DNA from 3 places in the Dactylosporangium sp. NPDC000555 genome. Region 3 is predicted to be linked to each of the others. Evidence: predicted binding sites of a transcription regulator. Region 3 holds the regulator's gene; each other region holds the start of a gene.
The links. The regulator HrcA, encoded in region 3, represses chaperone genes, less so after heat shock. The targets are predictions, from matches to a motif close to GGTTNGCACNCTCNNNNNGAGNGTGCNAACC.
Positions count from the first base shown of each region.

Region 1: the regulator HrcA is predicted to act here: its motif matches at 6,281-6,311, upstream of groL (chaperonin GroEL).
Region 2: the regulator HrcA is predicted to act here: its motif matches at 6,571-6,601, upstream of groES (co-chaperone GroES).

Region 1 is NZ_JBEPDB010000023.1:40,776-48,607, forward strand. Features, by position in the region: gene ABT297_RS16790 (SRPBCC family protein) at 1-237, shown strand, start outside; gene ABT297_RS16795 (S8 family serine peptidase) at 340-2,682, shown strand; gene ABT297_RS16800 (GNAT family N-acetyltransferase) at 3,433-4,302, opposite strand; gene groL (chaperonin GroEL) at 4,484-6,106, opposite strand; gene ABT297_RS16810 (cold-shock protein) at 6,560-6,763, opposite strand; gene paaN (phenylacetic acid degradation protein PaaN) at 7,026-7,832, opposite strand, start outside.
Region 2 is NZ_JBEPDB010000001.1:376,636-384,467, reverse strand. Features, by position in the region: gene guaB (IMP dehydrogenase) at 1-753, opposite strand, end outside; gene ABT297_RS01975 (DUF5319 domain-containing protein) at 876-1,268, shown strand; gene ABT297_RS01970 (helix-turn-helix transcriptional regulator) at 1,341-2,108, opposite strand; partial or broken gene ABT297_RS01965 (WhiB family transcriptional regulator) at 2,283-2,657, shown strand; gene ABT297_RS01960 (molybdopterin-dependent oxidoreductase) at 2,786-4,294, opposite strand; gene groL (chaperonin GroEL) at 4,427-6,073, opposite strand; gene groES (co-chaperone GroES) at 6,182-6,490, opposite strand; gene ABT297_RS01945 (THUMP-like domain-containing protein) at 6,680-7,832, shown strand, end outside.
Region 3 is NZ_JBEPDB010000005.1:75,028-82,859, reverse strand. Features, by position in the region: gene ABT297_RS05820 (enoyl-CoA hydratase-related protein) at 1-322, opposite strand, end outside; gene hemW (radical SAM family heme chaperone HemW) at 466-1,662, shown strand; gene ABT297_RS05810 (DUF4870 domain-containing protein) at 1,712-2,368, opposite strand; gene hrcA (heat-inducible transcriptional repressor HrcA) at 2,553-3,575, shown strand; gene dnaJ (molecular chaperone DnaJ) at 3,602-4,729, shown strand; gene ABT297_RS05795 (16S rRNA (uracil(1498)-N(3))-methyltransferase) at 4,984-5,682, shown strand; gene ABT297_RS05790 (histidine triad nucleotide-binding protein) at 6,868-7,218, shown strand; gene ABT297_RS05785 (serine hydrolase domain-containing protein) at 7,215-7,832, shown strand, end outside.

The DNA of each region.
Region 1 (7,832 bases), on a different contig from region 3:
CGGATGCTGCTGCTCAAAGTGCACGTGTGGCCGCTCGGGGAAGGGCAGGCGCGGTTCACGCTCGACCCGCTCGACGCCGAGGCGACCCGGGTCACCCTGCAGGAGCGCTTCACCGAGGGGCCGCTGCTGAAGGTGCGCAACCGGGTCGGTGACGCGGTGCTGCACTTCCGTAACGCCGAGGTACTGCAGCGCCTGGCCGACATCGCCGAGCACCGCACGGGGCAGCCGCAGCACTGACGCGGATAGATCCGGCGCATCGCGTCGGCCGTTCCGGCATGCTCCCCAGTCTCCTTCCCTTCGCGCTCCGATCTGTCGTACCCGCCACGTAGAGTCCCGACCATGGTTCCCCCCGAGGCCGGACCCGTCTTCCCGCCGCCACCGGCGACGCCGTCGCGGCGCGCCTGGGGCTGGTCGCTCGCGCTGACCATCCTGCTCGGGCTGTGGACCGTCGCCGTGGTCGTCGTGCCCAACGCGATCGTCTGGCTCATCGGCGACACGCTGGTCATCGAGGGCCTCTCGCTGCCGGTCGTGGCCTGGCCGCTGGTGTCGCTGTTCATCGCGCTGCTGGCCGGGCTGCCGGCGCTGCTGCTCGCACAGCTGTCCCCGGTGCAGTTCGCCCGCACCGCCGGGCGGCAGTGGCTGCTCGCCTCGATCTTCGGCGTGCTGCTCGGCTTGGCGCGGCTGGTCCCGGAGACCTACCACGAGGTCTACCTCGCCGTCCTCGCCGCGCTGGCCGCCGTGACCGCGGCCGTGCACATGACGGTCGCCGGGCGGCTGGAGCGGCGCATCCAGCCGGACCGCTGGATGTTCTGGCTGTCGCTCGCCGCGGGCCTGCTGCTCCTGCTGCCCTGGCTGTGGGTCGGCTCGCTCGGCGGCGTCGTGGAGACGGTGCTCGCGCTGATCGCCGCGCTCGCCGTGGCCTGGCTCGCGACCCGCCCGATGCTGGCGCTGACCGGCCGGGTCACGGCCCGCGGCAGCGGCTGGGGGCGGGCGGCGCTCGCGGGCCTGCTCGCCGGGGTCGGCCTGACGCCGCTGGCCGGGGGCGTCGGCGAGCCGGCCGTGCAACTGCTCGCGCTGCTGTGCGTGCCACCGGTCGCCTTCGCCCTCGCCGCCCTGCGGCACAAGGGCGAGCCGTCGGTCGTCGCGCTGCTCACGCCGGTGCTGTTCGGCCTGCTGGCGTTCATCGACCCCGACGAGACGTCGCTCATCCTGGGGTTGCGCGACGGGCTGTTCTGGGGCGCGGTGGGCGCCGTGGCGACCGGCGTGCTGGCCCTGCTGGCCGCGATCGCGGTGCTGGTGGTGTTCCGCCGGGTGCGCTGGAGCCCCTGGCTCGCCGCGGTGCTGGTGGCCGTGGTGACCGCCGGCGGCGCCGCGGTCTACGCCACGGTCGGCCGGCCCGGCTTCGAGGGCGAGCGGCTGTTCGTGGTCATGCGCGAGCAGGCCGACCTGTCCGGGCTGTCCGCGATCCCGAATCGCACGGACCGGGTTCGGCAGACGTATGAGCGCCTGGTCGGCACCGCCGAGCGCACGCAGGCGCCGCTGCGGGCCACGCTGCGCGCCAGGCACGTGTCGTTCACACCGTTCTACCTGGTCAACGGCGTGGAGGTGAACGTCGGGCCGGTCGCGCGCCAGTGGCTGGAGAGCCGCTCCGACGTCGCGCACGTGCTGCTCAACCCGCGCCTGCGGCCACTGCCGGCGACCGCGCCGCCGATGCGCGGCACGGTCGGCGCGCCGTCCGCGACGCCGTGGAACCTCTCGCTCATCGGGGCGGACCGGGTCTGGGCGCGCTATACGACCGGCAAGGGCATCGTCGTCGGCAACTCGGACTCAGGTGTCGACGGCACCCACCCCGCCCTGCGCGGCAACTTCCGCGGCGGCGACGACTCCTGGCTCGCCCCATTCGGCACCGCCCGCAGCCCGTCCGACCACAACGGCCACGGCACCCACACGATGGCCACCGCGGTCGGCGCGGGCGTCGGCGTGGCCCCGGGCGCGCAGTGGATGGCCTGCGAAAACCTGCCCCGCAACCTCGGCAGCATGGCCAACTACATCACCTGCCTGCAGTTCATGCTCGCGCCGTATGCGCCGGGCACCGACCCGTGGCACGCCGGGCGTCCCGAGCGGGCGCCGCAGGTGCTCACCAACTCGTGGGGGTGCCCCGCGGTCGAGGGCTGCGACCTGTATTCGATGCGCCCCGCCATCGACGCCTTCGCGGCCGCGGGCATCTTCTTCGTCGCGGCGGCCGGCAACAGCGGCCCGCGCTGCGAGTCGATCACCGACCCGCCGTCCAACTACGCGAGCACGCTGACCGTCGGCGCCGTGGACCGCAACCTCCGCGTCGCCGAATTCTCCAGCCGCGGCCCGACCCCCGGCGGCCTGACCAAGCCCGACGTCATGGCGCCCGGCGTCCGCGTCCTCTCCGCGCTGCCGGGCGGCGGCTACGGCTACCTCGACGGCACGTCGATGGCGACCCCGCACGTGGCGGGCGTGGTCGCGCTGATGTGGTCGGCCAACCCGGCGCTGGTCGGCGACGTCACCCGGACCCGTGCGATCCTGGCGGCCACCGCCCGCCCGGTGGAGCTCACCGGCAGGGTCTGCGGCCTCCCGGCCGACACGGAGGGCGCCGGCGTGGTCGATGCCCTGGCGGCAGTGCAGGCCGCGGTCGCACTCCCCCCGCCCTGACCCCGGCCCGGCCCTTCGTGGCTCGGTCCGCCGTGCCGGTTCGTCGTGCGCCCCGTCCGGTCGCCGTCATCTCGTCACCGAGCACGGACTACTTCGACCTGCGCCGAATGCGAGGCGTCGTCGCCGGAGACATCGTCGAGGCCGGACCGTTGATCGCACCGGGCCCCAGACCGCCGCACCGGCCGGCCTTGGAATTGGCGGACCGGTACAGCCCGCGCCCCGTCGACGCGGTCTGTGGTGAGCGCGCCGACGATCCCGTCGTCGACCATGCGGCGCCGCATGAGCTCCTCGACGCCATCCCGGCCGAGCCATCGACGTCTCCGCGTTCCGCGGCGGCTGGCGCCACACCCGCTGAGAGTTGCCGGGGTCATAGATCCTGTCGACCGGCGCCGCGGCCCGCTTCTTGTCGCCCCTGCACGCACGGCGCGCGACACGCCACCGACCCGCCAGCACCGCGACAACCCGCGCCGCCCCTGCACACGCGGCGCGCGACATGGCCCCAGGCCTTACGGTTTCCGAAATGCACGATTTGCCACCAACCTGCCGACTGTCCCCATATGGTGAAGTCGGCCGACATGAGGGGCTCGCCGCAGAAAGAAGCGCGGCGGCCAGCCGGGCATGTGACGGCACCGAGTACGACGTCGGCGCCCGTGGCATGACGGGGGATCACGGGCTTCGGCGGCACGTGTGCGGGGCAGGATCGTGGCGAACCCACGGCCCGCCCCGCACGCGTATGTCGTGCCGCCCCGATCAGAGGGTCTTGGTGCAGATCCAGAAGATGCGCTCCAGGCGGGCGGCCACCGCCTTGGAGTAGAAACCGATCGGGCCCGCCCAGCCGATCTGCGCCGTCGCATGGCCGGCCGCATGCTGGTCGGCAAGACAGCGACGCAGCAGCACCCGGCCGACGCCCAGGCCCTGAGCGGCCGGCGCGGTGCCCATCGGGCCGAACCAGCTCGGGCGGTTCGCACCGTACGCGGCGAAGCCCAGGATCTCCCCGTCCCGCACGGCGACGTAGCAGCCGGCACCGCGCCGGCCCAGCGACTGCTCGACCTCCCAGGCCCAGCCGTCGCCCCAGATCGAGCGCACCCAGTCGGGGGCGTCGGGGCCGGCCGGAAGCACCTTCACGCCGGACACCTCCAGGCGGGCCTCGTCGCCGGGGGCTTCCGGGCTGGACAGCGCCAGGTCCGCGGTCATGTTCCAGGCCGTGTCCGAGAGCTCGTAGCCGGCCCTGCGGGCCAGGCAGACCGCCGGGGTGTACCGCACATCGATGCCCGGCCACGCGTAGCACGGCGGATTGCCGCCGAGGCGGACCCGGTCCGCGCCGAGGGCGGTCAAGCGCTCCTCGGCGGCGCGCACCAGGGCGGAGCCGAGGCCCCGGCGCCGGGCCTGCGGCAGGACGGCGAGCAGCTCGATGTGGCCGAGCCCCGGGTCGGAGTCGTTGATCGAGGCGAAGACGACGCCGCTGCCGTCGGCGGCGCCCAGGCGCGCGACGAGCCGCCCGGCCGGAGGCGCCGCGAGCCGCGCGACGAGACTGCCCGCCTCGGCGGCATCCTCCGGCAGGTCCAGTGCCCGGGCAAGCAGCCCCTCCGCTGCGGAAACGTCCTGGAGATCCACGATCATTTGGTCAACATATCGAACTGTTTGCCCTGGCAAGCGCCCTCGTCGCACGGATGTGAAGAAAACGAAACGAGCCAGCTACGCTCCGCAAGATGCGCACCGCAAGCGTGGTGCGCGGGCGGCGTGGGGATGCGAAAGGGCGGGCCGACCCGGAGGTCGACCCGCCCTGACGAGAGGCTTGGACTCAGAAGTCCATGTCGCCGCCGCCCGGCGCACCGGCCGGGGCCTTCTCCTTCTCCGGCTTGTCCGCCACCACGGCCTCCGTGGTGAGGAACAGCGCCGCGATGGAGGCGGCGTTCTGCAGCGCCGAACGCGTCACCTTGGCCGGGTCGATGATGCCCTCAGCCAGCAGGTTGACGTATTCGCCGGTCGCCGCGTTGAGGCCGTGGCCGGGGTCCAGGTTGCGGACACGCTCCACGACGACGCCGCCCTCGAGGCCGGCGTTGACGGCGATCTGGCGCAGCGGGGCGTCGAGCGCGACGCGCACGATCTGCGCGCCGGTGGCCTCGTCGCCGACCAGGTCCAGCTTCTCGAACGCGGTCTTGCCGGCCTGCACCAGGGCCACGCCACCGCCGGGCACGATGCCCTCCTCGACGGCCGCCTTCGCGTTGCGCACGGCGTCCTCGATGCGGTGCTTGCGCTCCTTGAGCTCGACCTCGGTGGCCGCGCCGACCTTGATGACCGCGACGCCGCCGGCCAGCTTGGCCAGCCGCTCCTGCAGCTTCTCGCGGTCGTAGTCCGAGTCGCTCTTCTCGATCTCGGCGCGGATCTGCGAGACCCGGCCGTTGATCGCGTCAGCGTCGCCGGAGCCGTCGACGATGGTCGTCTCGTCCTTGGTCACGACCACCTTGCGGGCGCGGCCGAGCAGGGACAGGTCGGCGTTCTCCAGCTTGAGGCCGACGGTCTCGCTGATGACCTGACCGCCGGTCAGGATCGCGATGTCGGTCAGCATCGCCTTGCGACGGTCACCGAAGCCGGGGGCCTTGACGGCGACCGACTTGAAGGTGCCGCGGATCTTGTTCACCACGAGGGTCGCCAGGGCCTCGGCCTCGACGTCCTCGGAGATGATGGCGAGCGGCTTGCCCGACTGCATGACCTTCTCCAGAACCGGGAGGAGGTCCTTCACCGCGGAGATCTTCGACTCGACGATCAGGATGTACGGGTCGTCGAGGACGGCCTCCATCCGGTCGGTGTCGGTCACGAAGTACGGCGAGATGTAGCCCTTGTCGAAGCGCATGCCCTCGGTGAGCTCGAGCTCGAGGCCGAAGGTGTTGCTCTCCTCGACGGTGATGACGCCTTCCTTGCCGACCTTGTCCATCGCCTCGGCGATGATCTCGCCGACCGTGGAGTCGCCCGCGGAGATGGAGGCGGTGGAGGCGATCTGCTCCTTCGTCTCCACGTCCTTGGCCAGGTTGGCCAGCTCGTCGGCGACGGACGAGACCGCCGCCTCGATGCCGCGCTTCAGGGCGATCGGGTTCGCGCCGGCGGCGACGTTGCGGAGGCCCTCGCGGACCAGCGCCTGCGCCAGCACGGTTGCCGTCGTCGTGCCGTCACCGGCGACGTCGTCGGTCTTCTTCGCGACTTCCTTGACCAGCTCAGCGCCGATCTTCTCGTACGGGTCCTCGAGCTCGATCTCCTTGGCGATGCTCACACCATCGTTGGTGATGGTGGGCGCGCCCCACTTCTTCTCGAGGACGACGTTGCGGCCCTTCGGGCCAAGCGTCACCTTGACGGCGTCGGCGAGGGTGTTCATACCCCGCTCAAGACCGCGGCGCGCCTCTTCGTCGAACGCGATAATCTTGGCCATTCGGCGTTGTCCTCCTGGACACTCACGATTCGCCTCGACCCACGTGGGGCCTGCGGCTCACCGCCTGCTTTCGCACCTTCGAGGACCCAGCCGGATCCCCGGCGGTCGGGCCGGATGAGCCCGCGACGACCAGCCTCGCGATGGTTGCCCACCGGAGGACTGCACCGCCCCGACCATTGGCACTCACCGGTTGCGAGTGCCAAGTCCTTGTTTAGCACTCTGGCTGGTCGAGTGCAAGCAAACCCGGGGTGACGCGCAAGGTGGCCACCCGGCAAGATCAACTCGACGACCGCCCCCGCCGGGGCCCCAAAAGGGATGACATTGGCGTAAATCACTCAAAGATCAACAATCACGCGATGATCCCGCGAATCGCGCCAGAATTCCGGAAAAGACGCAGGGCACCGCTCCTCGTCAATGAGGACGGTGCCCCGGTGGGGTGAATGCGGAACTTGGTCAGGCGAGAAGGCGGACCTGCTCCGCTTGCGGGCCTTTCTGGCCCTGCGCGATCTCGAACTCGACGCGCTGTCCGTCTTCCAGCGACTTGTAGCCGTCCATCTCAATCGCGGAGAAGTGGACGAACACGTCCTGCCCCCCGTCGACCGCGATGAAGCCATAGCCCTTCTCGCTGTTGAACCACTTGACGGTGCCCTGTGCCACGGTGCACTTCCTCTACTTCGGTCCTGCTGCGTCATTCGGCTGGCTGTGGGGACCAGCCCCGGGTCTCGACCACAGCCGCCGGCTCCGGGGGTGGCTCCGGCGAGGGAACGACGACCGAACCGCACGGTACACGAGGTAACCCGAGCCCCGACAGGCCCAAATCGGACAGCAAGGTCACGAATCATGCAGTTCGAAAAGGTCGCCGGGCATGCCTTCTCCACGCGTTTCCTTGCAGAGTCAAACATTGCCCGGCGACTACGTGTTAGTAACCTTGGACGCTACACACGTGACGGCGTGACTGTACGACGCGGAAGCGGCTGGCCACGTAGGCCCCGTCGGTGAGCGCGGCATTGGCCGCCGGATTGGCGCCACTGGCGTGGAAGTCGGAAAACGCCGCCGACTGGTTCACGAAGACCCCGCCGGTAAGGTTGACTGACAAATGCACACCGGCAAGTAAAGCGGCCTCTTCCATCGCGTCCAGGACCTCGTCCGATGTCGAATACACCGAGGCGGTCAATGCGCCCTTCTTGCCGACGGTGTCGGCGAAGATCCGCAAACTGCCCGCCGTGGAATCGGTGGCGACAACGAAGGAAATGGGCCCGAACCACTCCGTCCCGTAGGTCTGCGCGTCGCTCACGCCGAGTTTCCGGATGAGCGGCGTACGCACGGTCGCGCCCTCGTACGCGGGGTGCGAAACGTCTGATGATTCGAGCACCGCCTCGCCGACCGCGCCGGCTCTCTCGAGCCGCTTCAGTACGCCGTCGTTGACGATCGCGCCGGTGAGTTCGACACCCTTGGCGGCGTCGGCGGTGAGCGCGCCCACCGCGGCCGCGATGCCGCCCGCCACCTCGTCGAGGCTCTTGTGCCCCTCGTTCGTGGCGACGCCGGACGCCGGGACGAGAATGTTCTGCGGGGTCGTGCACATCTGACCGGAGTACAGCACCAGGGAGAACCCGATGTTGCGGCACATCCCGGCGAAATCGTCCGTCGAGTCGATCACCACGGTGTTGACGCCGGCCTTCTCGGTGTAGACGACGGCCTGGCGGGCGTTTGCCTCCAGCCAGTCGCC
Region 2 (7,832 bases), on a different contig from region 3:
CACGATGTCCAGGCCGGCGTCGATGAGCGTGCGGGCCCGCTTGTAGGCGTCCTCACCGACACCCACCGCGGCGGCGACCCGCAGGCGGCCGGCCTCGTCCTTGGTCGCGTGCGGGAACTTCTCGCTCTTGGAGAAGTCCTTCACGGTGATGAGGCCGCGCAGCTTGCCCGAGCCGTCGACGATCGGCAGCTTCTCGATCTTGTGTTGGCGCAGCAGCGCGAGCGCCTCGTCCTTGCTCACCCCGACGCGCGCGGTGATCAGCGGGGCGACGGTCATGATGTCGCGCACCCGGGTGTTGGGGTCGGACACGAAGCGCATGTCGCGGTTGGTGACGATGCCCACGAGCTGGCCCTCGGCGTCGGTGACCGGGACGCCGGAGATGCGATAGCGGCCGCACAGCGCGTCGACCTCGCGGAGGGTGCTGTCGGGCGAGCAGGTCACCGGGTTGGTGATCATGCCGGCCTCGGACCGCTTCACCAGGTCGACCTGCTGCGCCTGGTCCTCGATCGAAAGGTTGCGGTGCAGGGTGCCGATGCCGCCCTGCCGCGCCATGGCGATCGCCATCCGCGCCTCGGTCACGGTGTCCATGGCGCTGGAGACGAGCGGTATCCGGAGGGTGATGTTCCGGGTGATTCGGCTCGACGTGTCGACACCACTGGGCACGACGTCCGATTCGCCTGGAAGTAGCAGCACGTCGTCGAAGGTCAGGCCCAAAGGCAGCACGTCAGGTCGCGAGAAGTCCATGAAGCGCATCCCAGCTCTCGGTCGTCCAGCGGGTGCGTCTCATCGTACTTCCGCTCCGGCGGCGCACCCGCCCGCCATGGCAGAGCCGTGCCCGGGCCCACATCGGGGCCGAATAGGGCTACCGTTGAGTCGTGCACGAAGAGCCCATCGACCCGTTCGCCGGCGACCCGGCCGATCCGTCGGCCGAGCTCGACGACAGCGCGACCGACGACCCGCTGACCGCCGCCGAGCGCCAAGACGTTCTCGAGGACCTTGCCGACCTCGAGATCTACCAGGCGCTGCTCACGGCGATCGGCGTCCGTGGGCTCGTCATCGAGTGCGAGGACTGCCACGAGCCGCACTATTTCGACTGGGACCTGCTGCGGGGCAACCTGAAACACCTGCTGACCTCCGGGCGCCCACGCGTGCACGAGCCCGCCTTCGACCCCGACCCCGACCATTACGTCACCTGGGAGTATGCGCGGGGTTACGCTGACGGTGTGCACGATGCGCTCGCGAGCGCGACCGACGACAACGACGGCTGAAGAGGCCTCTCGTTTAGGTTTGTGGCGCGACGGGTACGGGCTGCGGCATGCGCTGGATCGCCCGCACCGCCGCTAGCTCACGAGCCCGGCCCGAAACGCCGCCGCTACGGCGTGCGCACGGTCACGCGCACCCAGCTTCCGAAACAGCCGGCGAGCGTGCGTCTTGACGGTGTCCTCGGAGACGAAGAGCTCGCGTCCGATCTCGGCGTTGCTCTTCCCGTCCGCCATCCCCCGCAGCACCTGCAGCTCGCGCTCGGTCAGCTCGACGCGGCGCCGTGGCGGCTCGCCGGGCACATCGCCGCGCTGCTGGGGCACCCCGGCCCCGGCGGCCCCGGCGACCCGGGCGTTCGGCACGCCGACGGCGGTGCGCGCGGTGGCGGGCAGCCCCCGGCCCGAGTGCACCATGCCGCCCGCGGCCTGGCTCGGCGCGCCGACGCGCGCCTGGAGCACCGGCTCGCCGTTGCCACGACCGACCTGGCTCAGCACCAGCAGCACCGCCTTGGCCAGCGTCGTCACCGGGTCGGCCGTATCGACGCGGATGACCGCCCGGGCACCGGCGGCGATCGCCGCGGCGGCGGCCCTGGGCTCCTCCGTGCCGAAGAAGACCACCGTCGCGCCCGGCGACACGGCCAGCACGCGGCGGGAGAACTCCGCGCTGTCGGGCCGGGAGAGCGTCGGGTCCGCCAGCACCAGGTCGGCCGGCTGCTCACTGAGCCGCGCCAGGGCCTCGACCATCGTGACGGCGGTCCGCACCGCGTGTGCCACTCCCAGCCTGGCCGCGGCTGCGGCAACCGTCTGCGCCGCGACCTGTGTTCGCACACACACCAAAATCGTACGCACCGTCGTGCTCCTCTCTCTCAAAGAGAGAAACACGAAATGGCGAGATCTAGACGTGGTTTCACCGCGATTGGCTCACGAGAAATTGACCGACGACGTGCCGTCACCCGCGGCGGTCTCGCGCGTTGTACAGGGATTGCACCCCGCGCGAACTCCAGGCCGCACGAGGAGGAGCGAATGACGAATGTGACTCGCCTGCCCGGTCCGATCGCGGACGTGTGGGACTGGCAGCGGCTCGGCCTGTGCCGCGGACGGGACAGCGCACAGTTCTTCCACCCCGACGGCGAGCGCGGGGCCTCGCGCGGCCGCCGCGAGACCGCCGCCAAGAACGTGTGCCGGGCGTGCCCGGTGCGCGCGGAGTGCGCCGCGCAGGCGCTGAGCACCCGCGAGCCGTACGGCGTGTGGGGCGGCTTCACCGAGGGCGAGCGCCTGCGTCTGCTGGCCCTCGGCTGGGAGGACTCCGCCGACCGCCACCACGCCCGGGTGGACGTGTCGCGGCTGGAGGCGAAGCTGGGCCTGCGCCCGACGCCGACCGGCGCGGGCGCGCAGCAGCCGCTGCGCATCGCTCCCGGCGGGCGGCCGGGCCCCACGCACCCGGCGCCCGGAGCGCCGACGCAGCGGCGCCCGCAGACCACGGCCGGCACCCCTCGGTCACGTACCGCGGCTCGCTAGCGGGCGCGTCACTTCACCTCGACGTCGATCGAGTGCCACCCCGTGGCGCCGTCGGGAGCCGGCGGCGCCACGGCGTCCGTCTGCGTCTGGCCGCCGTTGTCGCTCGCGCGCACCGTCAGCCGGTGCCGGCCGGGCGTGGCCCGCCACTTGAGGGTCCACTGCCGCCACGTGTCGATCGACGGTACGGGCAGCAGCGTCGCCGCCTGCCAAGGCCCGTCGTCGACCCGGACCTCGACCTTGGCGATGCCGCGGTGCTGCGCCCAGGCGACGCCGGCAATCATGACCTCGCCGGCGTGGGGATTGGCACCGTCGCGTGGGGTGTCGATTCTCGATTGCGTCTTGATCGGCCCCTGCGCCGACCATCCGCGCTTGATCCAATAAGCGTCGAAATCGGCGAACGACGTCAGCTCGAGTTCCACGAGCCATTTCGTCGCCGAGACGTATCCGTACAGTCCCGGCACCACCATGCGGACCGGAAAACCGTGCTCGATCGGCAGCGGCTCGCCGTTCATGGCGATGGCGAGCATGGCGTCACGGCCGTCGCGCAGGACCGCCGTGGGGGTGCCCGCGGTGAACCCGTCGATCGAGCGGCTCACGACCTGGTCGGCGCCCGGCCTGGGGCGCGCCTCGTCGAGCAGGTCGGCGACCCGCACGCCCTGCCACTTGGCGTTGCCGATGAGCCCGCCGCCGACCTCGTTGGATACGCACGCGAGCGTAATGTACCGCTCGATCATGGGCCGCTCGAGCAGCTCCCGGTAGCCGATGGTGACCTCCTTCTCGACCCGGCCGTGGATGCGCAGCTTCCAGTCCTCGCTGGTCAGCCGGGGCACCACCAGCGCGGTGTCGATCAGGTAGAAGCCCTTGTTCGGGGTGACGAACGGGGCGAGACCGGGCAGGCCGGCGTCGGCCTGCGGCGGCAGGGGCGCCACCCTGTCGGGCGGGACGCTGGGCAGGTCGATCGCGGCCCGGTCCGCCTCCACGCCGCGCCGCGTCGACCACCAGCGGCTCGCGAAGCCCGCGACGGCCGCCACGGCGAGCGTGTAGGCGGCGGCGCGCAGGAACCACCGGCGCTCCTCGAGGGTCGCGTTGTCCCCCGCCTCGTGGCCGAGCAGCCAGCGCAGCACGGCGGCGCCGGCGAGCGCGCCGGCCAGGGTGGGGGCGAACGCGTACCACGGGGCGTTGTGCCGGCTGAGCGCCGCGGCGATGCCGACGACCCCGAAGACGGCGATCCCGATGTACCCGATGATCCGGCGCCTGGTCGCCAGTATCCCGATCACCGCGGCGAAGAGGGCCAGCACGACGATCGTGCCGATCGTGAGGGCGAGCTTGTCGTAGGTGTAGAACACCGAGACGGCGAGGTCCTTGACCCCGGCCGGCACGCTGTCGATGACCACACCGCCGACGCTGACCAGGGGCGACGTGGTGGCCCCGGTGAGAATCGCGACGGCTTCGGCGACGCCGAGCGCGACGGCCGCGGCGGCCAGCCCGGCGAGCGCCCCGAACCTACGAGTCTGCACGCCCCAAGCATGCGGCGATCGTCCCGGCGGCTCCAAGCCCGGTAATCAGTCCCTAATGTTTTGCGCCGCCACCCGATCGGAGAACGGCCCCGGGCGCGAGCGCCCGGGGCCGTCGGTGTGGCATTCGCCGGGTCAGAAGCCCGGGCCGTGCGAGTGGCCGTGTCCGTGCCCGTGGCCGTGACCGCCGGCGGCGGCGGGCTCCGGGGCGACCGGCTTGTCGACGACCAGGCTTTCCGTCGTCAGCAGCAGGGCGGCGATCGACGAGGCGTTGGCGACCGCGCTGTGCGTCACCTTCACGGGGTCGACGATGCCCGACTTCACCAGGTCGACGTACTCGCCCGTGGCAGCGTCCAGGCCGTGGCCGAAGTCGAGCGCCGTGACCTTGCCGACCACGACGTATCCGTCGAAGCCGGCGTTCTGGGCGATCCACCGCAGCGGCTCGACCAGGGCCTTGCGCACGATGGAGACGCCGACCTTCTCGTCGCCGGTGAGGCCGAGGTCGCCGTCGAGGACCGAGACGATCTGCGCCAGAGCGGCGCCGCCGCCCGGGACGATGCCCTCCTGCACCGCGGCCTTGGTCGCGGAGATCGCGTCCTCGATGCGGTGCTTGCGCTCCTTCATCTCGATCTCGGTCGCCGCGCCGGCCTTGATGACCGCGACGCCGCCGGCGAGCTTGGCGACCCGCTCGTTGAGCTTCTCCTTGTCCCAGTCGGAGTCGGAGGCCTCGATCTCCTTGCGCAGCTGCTCGACGCGCCCGGTGACCTCGGACTGCTCGCCGCCGCCGTCCACGATCGTGGTCAGGTCCTTGCTGACCACCACGCGGCGGGCGGTGCCGAGCTGCTCCAGGCCGACGCCCTCGAGCTTGTAGCCGAGCTCGGGGGCGACCAGCTCGGCGCCGGTCAGGATCGAGATGTCCTGCAGCATCGCCTTGCGACGGTCGCCGAAGCCGGGAGCCTTGACCGCGACGATCTTGAACGTCTTGCGGATCGCGTTCACGACGAGGGTCGACAGCGCCTGGCCCTCGACGTCCTCGGCGATGATCAGCAGCGGCTTGTTGTTCTGGACGATCTTCTCCAGGAGGGGCAGCAGCTCCTCGATGGCGGAGATCTTCTGGGTGGTGACGAGGACGTACGCGTCCTCGAGCACCGCCTCCTGCGCCTCCGTGTCGGTCACGAAGTGCGGGGAGATGAAGCCCTTGTCGAACTGCATGCCCTCGGTGACCTCGAGCTCGGTCGTGAGGGTCGAGCCCTCCTCGACCGTGATGACGCCGTCGCGGCCGACCCGCTCCATCGCCGAGGCGATCAGGTCACCGATGGTGGCGTCCTGCGCGGAGATGGTCGCGACCTGCGCGATCTCGGTGTGGCTCGCGACCGGCGTGGCCTTGCCCTTGAGCGCGTCCACGACCGCGGCCGTGGCCGTGTCGATGCCGCGCTTGATGCCGGCCGGGTTGGCGCCGGCCGCCACGTTGCGCAGGCCCTCGCGGACGAGCGCCTGGGCCAGGACCGTGGCGGTGGTCGTGCCGTCGCCCGCCACGTCGTTGGTCTTGGTGGCGACCTCCTTGACCAGCTGGGCGCCGAGGTTCTCGTACGGATTGGCGAGCTCGATCTCCTTGGCGATCGTCACGCCGTCGTTGGTGATGGTGGGGGCACCGAACTTCTTGTCCAGGACGACGTTGCGCCCCCGGGGGCCGAGCGTGACCTTGACCGTGTCGGCCAGGTGGTTGACGCCGTGCTCCAGCAGGTGGCGCGCCTCGTCGGAGAAGCTCAGGATCTTCGCCATGCTTATGGATTCCCTTCAAAGCGACACCGCCCCGGCTGCCTCGCGCCTGCGCACGGGTCCGGGGCGGTGGCCACTGCTTCTAGTGTGATGCTTCTAGTTGAAACGCGGTCACTTCTCGATGACGGCGAGCACGTCGCGGGCCGAGAGCACCAGGTACTCCGCGCCGGCGTACTTGACCTCGGTGCCGCCGTACTTCGAGTAGATGACGGTGTCGCCGACCTTGACGTCGATCGGCACCCGGTTGCCCTTGTCGTCGATGCGACCGGGGCCCACCGCGATGACGGTGCCCTCCTGGGGCTTCTCCTTCGCGGTGTCCGGAATGACGATGCCCGAGGCGGTGGTCGTCTCAGCCTCGTTGGCCTGGACCAGGATGCGGTCCTCGAGCGGCTTGATCGCAACCTGCGTCGCGGTAGTCACGGGCATACCCTCCTGGGGTATCGAGCTTGCTATCGGTGCCCGGTGAAGCCGTCGTCGCGGGTGCCGGCTCCGGCCGGGTTTACTGGCACCCTCGACTGGAGAGTGCTAATCGGAGATTATGTCGGCGGCTAGCACTCCGTCAACTAGAGTGCCAGACACGCCGCGAAATCACCCCGGGATAATCGCTGGGTGGAGCTCGACGATGTGCAGGCCCTGGAAACCGAGGCCGGACGGGCCGCACTCGAGGCGGCGGCCGCCCTGCCCGACGGCGACCCGCTCGCCGCGGCCTCGGCGCTGCGCGCCCGCGGATTCGCGCCGGCCCTGGCCGCCGCCGCGCTGACCCAGGCCGCGCTGCGCCGCCGCGCGGCCACGAAATTCGGCGCGGACGCCGCCGTGATGCTCTTCACCCGCGCCGGGCTCGAGCAGGCGACCCGGGCCGCGGTCGCGCGCCGCCGGGCCGCCCGGCTGGCCGCCGCGGGCGTGCGCCGCGTCGCGGACCTGGGCTGCGGTGTGGGCGCCGACACCATCGCGTTCGCCCGGGCCGGGCTGCGGGTGCTGGCCGTGGACGCATCCGCCGCCACCGCCGCCGTCGCGGAGGCCAACGTCCGCGCCCTGGGTCTGGCGGATTCGGTACTCGTGGAGACCCGCGACGCCACCGAGGTCCCCCTCGACGCCGTCGACGCCGTGTTCTGCGACCCGGCGCGCCGCACGCCGGGCGGCCGGCGGGTGTTCGACCCGCGCGCGTACTCGCCGCCCTGGGACTTCGTCACCGGACTGCCCGGCCGGGTGCCGCACACGGTGCTCAAGCTCGCCCCCGGCATCGACCACGCCCTGCTGCCCGCCGGCGCCGAGGGCGAGTGGGTCTCGGTGGACGGCGACGTGGTCGAGGCGGCCGCGTGGTGCGGGCCGCTGGCCGCGGCCCCGCGCCGGGCCACCGTGCTGCGCGGCACGGACGCCTTCGAGCTCACCGGCTCCGGCGACGAGCGCGCCCCGGTGGGCCCGGCCTGCGCCCACCTCTACGACCCCGACGGCGCCGTGGTCCGCGCCCACCTCGTGGCCGAGCTCGCGGCGCAGCTCGACGGAGTGCTGCTGGACCCGACGATCGCCTACATCACCGCGGCCTCGGCGACACCCACCCCGTTCGGCCGCCGCTACGAGATCCTCGACCGGCTGCCGATCGCCCTGAAGAAGCTGCGGGCCGCGCTGCGCTCGCTCGACGTCGGGTCCGTCCAGATCCTCAAGCGCGGGTCGGCCCACAACGTCGAGGACCTGCGCCGGCAGCTGCGGCTCGAGGGCTCCCGCCCCGCGACGCTCGCGCTGACCAGGATCGCCGGGGAGCCCG
Region 3 (7,832 bases):
CGCCCGCGCGGGCCGGCCCCGCCACCCGGGCGACGACCGGCTTGCGGCTTTCCCAGATCGCGGCGAGCACCTCGCCGAGCCGGCCCACCGGCGGCCGGCCGGAGCCGAACGCGGCCGCGGTCTCCTTGAGGTCGGCGCCGGAGCAGAAGACCGGGCCGGTATGGGTGAGCACGACCGCGCGGACCGCGTCGTCGCTCTCGGCCGCCGCCAGCGCCGCCAGCAGCTCCTCGATCAGGGCCGTGGACAGCGCGTTGCGGTTGGCCGGGCTGTCGAGGGTGAGCGTCGCCACGCCCCGCTCGGTTTGTGACCGCACGAGAGACATGCGGGCACATTAGTGCCCCTTGCCCGAAGATCGCAGTAGTTCGGCCGCCGGGGCCGCCCTCCTTTGCCGCGGGTCTCCGGCTCGCGGAGACTGGTGAGTCGCCCTCCTTTGCCGCGAATCGCCGCCTCGCGGACACTGGTGACATGCCCGGAACACTGCCAGACGGCGAGCCCATGCCGCGCGACGGAGCGCTGCCCGACGAGGTCGCCGACGGTGCCGGGCGGTCGGGCTTCGGCGTATATGTGCACGTGCCCTTCTGCGCCAGCCGCTGCGGGTACTGCGACTTCAACACCTACACGGCGAGCGAGGGCGTGCTCAGCGCCGGCTACGCCGAGCAGGTGCTCGACGAGCTGGCCCTGGCCGCCAAGGTGGTCCGCCCGCCGCGCGTCGACACCGTGTTCTTCGGCGGGGGCACGCCGACCCTGCTGCCCCCGGCCGAGCTGGGGCGCATCCTGGAGGGCATCGACCGCACCTGGGGCCTGGCCGCCGGCGCCGAGGTCACCACCGAGGCCAACCCCGAGTCTGTCGACCTCGCGGCGCTGCGCGAGCTGCGAGCCGCCGGCTTCAACCGGCTCTCGCTCGGCATGCAGTCGGCCGCGCCGAACGTGCTGGCGGTGCTGGACCGCCGGCACACCCCGGGACGCCCGCCGCAGGTCGCCGCCGAGGCCCGGACCGCCGGGTTCGACCGGGTCAACCTGGATCTGATCTACGGTACGCCGGGGGAGCACCCGGAGGACTTCGCCGCCTCGCTGCGCACGGTGATCGACGCCGGGGTCGACCACGTCAGCGCCTACGCGCTCATCGTGGAGGACGGCACCCGCATGGCCGCCCGGATGCGGCGGGGCGAGCTGCCGTACCCCGACGACGACGTCGCCGCCGACCGGTACATCGCCGCCGACGAGGCGCTCGCCGCGGCCGGCTTCGCCTGGTACGAGGTCTCGAACTGGTCGAAGGACTCGCCGTGCCGGCACAACGAGCTCTACTGGCGGGGCGGCGACTGGTGGGGGCTCGGCCCGGGCGCGCACAGCCACGTCGGCGGCGTGCGCTGGTGGAACGTCAAGCACCCGCACGCCTACGCGGCGCGCCTGGCGGACTCGGCGTCGCCGGGGCAGGCCCGTGAGCTGCTGACGGCGGACGAACGCCGCATGGAGGACGTCCTGCTGCGCATCCGCCTCGCCGACGGCCTGCCGCTGTCCGTGCTCGACGCGACCGGGCTGGCCGGCGCGCGGGACTGCCTCGCCGACGGGCAGCTCGAGCCGGCCGCGTTCGACGCCGGCCGGGCGGTGCTCACCCTGCGCGGGCGGCTGCTCGCCGATGGCGTGGCCCGCGCCCTGACGTGATGAGGGCGGCTCCCCGTCGCGGGGGCCGCCCTCAGTCGGACTGTGAGCCTTACTTGATGAAGCGGAAGCTCATCGGGTAGCGGTACAGCTCGCCGTTGTTGGCCTTCATGCCGCCGATGATCGCGAAGACGACGATCACGGCCCACGGCACGATCAGCGTGAGGCCGAACGTGCACACGGAGAGCAGCGCTCCCACGAACAGGATGATGCCCCACGTGATCTGGAAGTTCAGGGCCTCGTTCGCGTGCGCCTTGACCGTCGGCGACTCGTTGCCCTTGGCCAGCAGCGCCACGAGCGGCGGGATGAAGCCGAGGATGCCGCCGAAGTGGGCGATGAGCGCCCACGTCTTCTCGTCGCTGTTGGCGTAGCCGACCGGGGCACCGCCGGGCGCGCCGTACGCACCCTGCTGCTGATATCCGGGCTGCTGGTACCCCTGCTGCTGGTAGCCGGGTTGCTGGTACCCGGGCTGCTGGTACCCCTGCTGCTGATACCCGGGCTGCTCATAGCCCGGCTGCTGGTACCCGGGCTGCTGGTACCCCGGCTGCTGGTAGCCCCCGCCGGACGTGGGCGGTGGGGCGTAGGCGCCGCCGCCGCTCGACGGTGGCGGAGCGTAACCGCCGCCCGACACGGGCGGCTGGGGCGGGTACCCGGCGTTGGGGTCCGACGGCGAGCCGTATTCCCCCGGGGGGCGAGGTGGTTCACTCATGGTGGCCACGGTAGGTGCATCGATCAAGTGACGCCAGCGACACGACATGACTTCTTTTGGACAAGTTTTGCCCGGTCCAGCGGCCGTACCGTCTATCGTGCGCCAAACGATCATCGCGTGCCCAGGCGCGACTGACGTAGACTGGCACTCACTAGTTGGGAGTGCCAGTCTTCGAGGAGGTGCCATGGCCCTTGACGAGCGGAAGCTTGAAGTGCTGCGCGCCATCGTCGAGGACTACGTCGCCACTCAGGAACCGGTAGGCAGCAAGGCCCTCGTCGAGCGGCACAACCTGCGGGTCTCCCCGGCGACGGTCCGTAACGACATGGCGGTGCTGGAGGAGGAGGGGTATATCAGGCAGCCGCACACCAGTGCGGGCCGGGTGCCCACCGACGCCGGCTACCGGTTGTTCGTCGACAAGCTCTCCCGGGTCAAGCCGCTCAGCCAGGCCGAGCGCCGGGCGATCGAGCGGTTTCTCATCGGCGCGGTCGATCTCGACGACGTGGTCCATCGCACCGTCCGGCTGCTCGCCCAGCTCACCCGGCAGGTCGCCGTGGTGCAGTATCCGAGCCTGTCGCGCGCGACCGTGCGACATTTCGAGCTGGTGCCGATCTCCACCACGCGGATCATGGTTGTGATGATCGCCGAGACCGGCCGGGTGGAGCAGCGCCTGGTCGACCTGCCCGGCCCGATCCTCGCCGACGACGTGACCGAGTTGCGCCGGGTGATCAACGAGAAGCTGGTCGGCCAGCGGCTGGCCGAGACTCCGCCGCTGGTGCTGGCGCTCATCGAGGAGGCGGCACCCGGCCTGCGGCCGCCGATGACGGCCCTTTCGACGGTCCTGCTGGAGACGCTGGTCGAGCGGACCGAGGAGCGCATCGCGCTCGCCGGCACCGCCAACCTGGCCCGCGGCGGCCTGCTGGACTTCCAGGGCTCGCTGCGGCCGATCCTCGAGGCGCTCGAGGAGGAGGTCATCCTGCTCAAGCTCTTCGGCGAGGTCGAGCCCAGCATCACGCGGGTGCGCATCGGCGATGAGAACGAGATCGAGGACCTGCGGACCGCGTCCATCGTGGCCACCGGATACGGGCCCGGCTCGATGGTGGTCGGCGGGATGGGCGTGCTCGGCCCCACCCGCATGGACTACCCCGGAAACATCGCGACCGTGCGCGCCGTGGCACGCTACGTCGGCGACCTGCTGGCACAGAGTTGACATCTATCTCAGGGGCATAGGACTCAGTGGCGAAGGACTATTACGGGATTCTCGGCGTCAAGCGGGACTCCACGGCCGATGAGATCAAGCGGGCCTACCGTCGGTTGGCCCGCGAGTTTCACCCGGACATCAATCCGGACCCGTCGGCGCATGAGAAGTTCAAGGAGATCAACGCCGCGTACGAGGTCCTCTCCGACCCGCGCAAGCGTGAGATGGTCGACCTGGGCGGCGATCCGCTGGCCCCCAACGGCGGCGGCGCCGGAGGCCCGGCGGGCGGCGCGTTCGTGGGCTTCCAGGACATCATGGACGCCTTCTTCGGCACCCAGTCCGCCCGTGGGCCGCGCCCGCGGGTGCGGCCCGGCGCCGACGCGATCCTGCGCCTCGACCTCGACCTGCACGAGACCGCGTTCGGCGTCGAGGCGCCGATCCAGGTCGACACCGCCGTGATCTGCACCACCTGCCAGGGCGCCGGCACCGCGGCCGGCACCCACCCGCAGACCTGCGAGATCTGCCAGGGCCGCGGCGAGGTCCAGTCGGTCCAGCGCACCTTCCTCGGCCAGGTCGTCTCGGCCCGCCCGTGCTCGGCCTGCCAGGGCTTCGGCACGACCATCCCGCACCCGTGCGCGACCTGCGGCGGCGACGGCCGGGTCCGCACCCGCCGCTCGCTGACCGTGAAGATCCCCTCCGGCGTCGAGGACGGCATGCGCATCCGCCTCGCCCAGCAGGGCGAGGTCGGCCCCGGCGGCGGCCCGCCCGGCGACCTCTACGTCGAGATCCACGAGCGCCCGCACGACGTGTACTCCCGCAAGGACGACGACCTGCACTGCCGCGTCACCGTGCCGATGACCGCCGCGGCCCTCGGCACGCGGCTGACCATCAAGACCCTCGACGGCGAGGAGACGGTCGACGTGAAGGCTGGCACCCAGCCGACCTCCACGCTGCGCATCCGCGGCAAGGGCGTGCCCCACCTGCGCGGCGCCGGCCGCGGCGACCTCTACGTCCACCTCGACGTGCGTACCCCGACCCGGCTCGAGCCCGAGCAGGAGCGGTTGCTGCGCGAGTTCGCCCGCAGCCGCGGCGAGGAGGTCGCCGAACTGTCGAAGCAGGGCGGCTTCTTCTCCCGAATGCGCGACGCCTTCAACGGCCACGCGTGACCGCGTCCGCCCCCCGTAGCGGCCGACGTGTCGCGAGTCCCACATGAGCGGTCCGGGCGAGGCGGAGGTTTCGGCGTGAGTGGTCCGGTGCGGAGCGTCGGGGCCGCTCGCCGGGGGGCGCGGGTTTGGCGCGTGCCGCGTCCGGGGCGAGGCGGAGGTTTCGGCGTGAGTGGTCCGGTGCGGAGCGTCGGGGCCGCTCGCCAGGGGCGCAGGTTTAGCTCACGCCGCGGCCGGAGCGAAGCGGAGGGCTCGGCATGAGCCCGCCGCTCTTCCTCGTCGACGAACTGCCCTCCGGTGACCGCTTCACCCTGGCCGGCGCCGAGGGCCATCACGCCGCCAACGTCCAGCGTCTCACCGCCGGCGAGGCGCTGCTGCTCTGTGACGGCCGGGGCGGCCTGGCCCGTGGCATTGTGCTCGCCGCGCACAAGGGTGCCCTGGATCTCGCCCTCGACCCCGCCGAGCACGTACCTCCCGCCGACCCGTCGATCACCGTCGTGCAGGGGATCGCGAAGGGGGAGCGGGGCGAACTGGCGGTACAACTGCTGACGGAGGTCGGCGCGGACCGGATCGTGCCGTGGCAGGCCGCCCGCAGTGTGGCCCGGTGGCGGGACGCGAAGCCGCTGGAGCGGTGGCGTTCGACCGCACGCGAGGCGGTCAAGCAGTCGCGCCGCCCGTGGCTGCCGGAGGTGACCGAGGCCCGCTCGACGCGACAGCTCGCACTGACCGGCACGGTGCTCGTTCTGCACGAGGAGGCGAGCGAGCCGTTGTCCGCCGTCGCGCTGCCCGCCACCGGGGAGATCACCCTGGTGGTCGGGCCCGAGGGCGGCGTGGCCCCGGAGGAACTGGCGTCGATCGGAGGCACGCCGGTGCGCCTCGGCCGTGAGGTACTCCGCACGTCGACGGCCGGCGCCGCCGCGGTCTCGGCCCTGTCCGTGCGACTCGGCCGCTGGTGACCCCGGCAGCGTTTTGAGGTTAGGCCCATCATCCACTCCACGCCGTGGCGGGCGGGCGGCGATGCCGGCCTTGCGGGACTGCGCGGGTATAGCTATCGCCCTGCCACCACGGTTCGCCCTCGTGCTCGTGCACGCCTGGGCCCATCGTGCGGCGGGCGGCAACCGTCTGGCCCGCGGCGATCATCGTCTCCGGGTCGGCGACGAGATGCCGGGCCCGGTGTGCGCGGCCGACGGGTCGACGAGCGCCTTAGCCGGACCGTCCCTCCGCCAGTGCCTCACCACCATAGCCTCGGACTCGGCGTCGGGACGCTCGAAGGTGTAGTCACAGCTGAGGTGCACCATTTGACATTATGGACTGCCGTTCGGGGCGGTGGTTTCGGTCGGGTTCTGGGATAATTACATACATGGGGCAGCTGGGTTTGTTTTCAAGGGCGGAGTTGGCTGCCATGCGTGACCGAACCAGGTCACGTCGTTATTCTCCGGCGAATGAGCAGTTCCGCCGGGAGCATGCGCGGCATCGAGACTGGGGCCTGGCCAGACGGCACGCCGAGAAGCTCCGCCGCGCGCGCGGTGACACACAGCCGGCGGTCAGCGACCAGGGGGACGGCTCGGTGCGCAGGCCGGTGCCGCCCTCGCCGCCTCCGCCGGTCACGCCGCCTGAACAGGCACAACGTCCAGCGAGCAGCGTTGCGGCAAACGACTGCGATCCCGCGCCGCGTCAGGCGAACGGCGCCGGGCGGCCTGGTCCTGTCCCGAGGGGTCGTCGCGTATCCACGCCACAGCTGCGCCGGCCGCGCCGCCCCGGCAACGCATCGAATGGTTGGCGGCAATATACGGCGGCCGGCGCATCGCGGTCGTATTTCGACAATGCCGCGCGCGCGGCCGGGCGACATTTCCGCCGAATGCTCCGAAAGGCGGGAACAAGCAACCGCTGTCCCCATGGACCGCCGGTGTATCCGCCCTGGGATGAGAGGATGCGCAAATAGGTGTGCTTCATGGTTGGCGGACGGGGTTGGTGTCCAAGCGGTAGAGGGTCCAGGGCTGCCGGCTGGATGGCGGTGTTGGAGTCGTAGCCGGCGTCCAGGTGCACGGTGATGTCGTCGGCTAGGTGGGCCGAGCACGCCGACGTGCGGGTGCCTGAACAACCGCTAAGATCGACCCGCTGCGACCACCTAAGATGCGTTCGTGACGAGTGACTGCCTCTTCTGCCGCATCGTCGCCGGCGAGATCCCGGCGACCGTTGTGCACGAGACCGACACGACGCTGGCGTTCCGCGACATCGCGCCCAAGGCGCCGGTCCATGTGCTGGTGATCCCCAAGGCGCACCACGCCGACGTCGTCGAGATTGCCAAGGCCGACCCCGCGCTCGCCGGTCAGGTGCTCGCCGCCTGCGCCGCCGTGGCCGAGGCCGAGGGGTTGCCCGAAGGGGGCTTCCGCGTCATCTTCAACGTCGGCCGCAACGCCGGTCAGGAGGTCTTTCACGTGCACGCGCACGTGCTCGGCGGCCGGCCGCTCGGGCCCATGGTCATGGCATGAGGCCGGCTCAGCGGTACGAACGGATGGCCCGACGGGTCCAGGCGGAGGGTCGGGTCCCGGCGCTCAGCGTGGCCGTCCACCGGGCCGACCGCCCACTATGGACCTTCCAGGTGGGCGAGGGGGTTGACGCCGCCAGCCAGCTGCGGATGGGGTCGATCACCAAGACGTTCACCGCCGTGCTCGTCATGCAGTGCCGCGACGACGGCCTGCTCGACCTCGACGACCGGATCGCCCGGCACCTGCCCGTCAAGGCACACGGCGAGCTGACCATCGGCCGCATGCTCTCGCACCTGTCCGGCCTGCAGCGCGAGCCGTTCGGCGACGTGTGGGACACCATGCAGGCGCCCGATGTCGAAGGGCTGCTCGGCCAACTCGACCGCGCCGAGCAGGTGCTGCCCCCCGGCCGGCGGTTCCACTACTCCAACCTGGCGATCGCGCTGCTCGGCCACCTCGTCGGGCGGCTGCGCGGCGGCACCTGGGAGCAGGCCCTGCGGGAGCGCATCCTGGAGCCGCTCGGGCTGTACGACATCGCGGTCACGCCGCAGCGGCCAGTCGTCGGATATCAGGTCGACGCCTGGTCCGACTACGCCCACCCCGAGCCGCCCGACGACTTC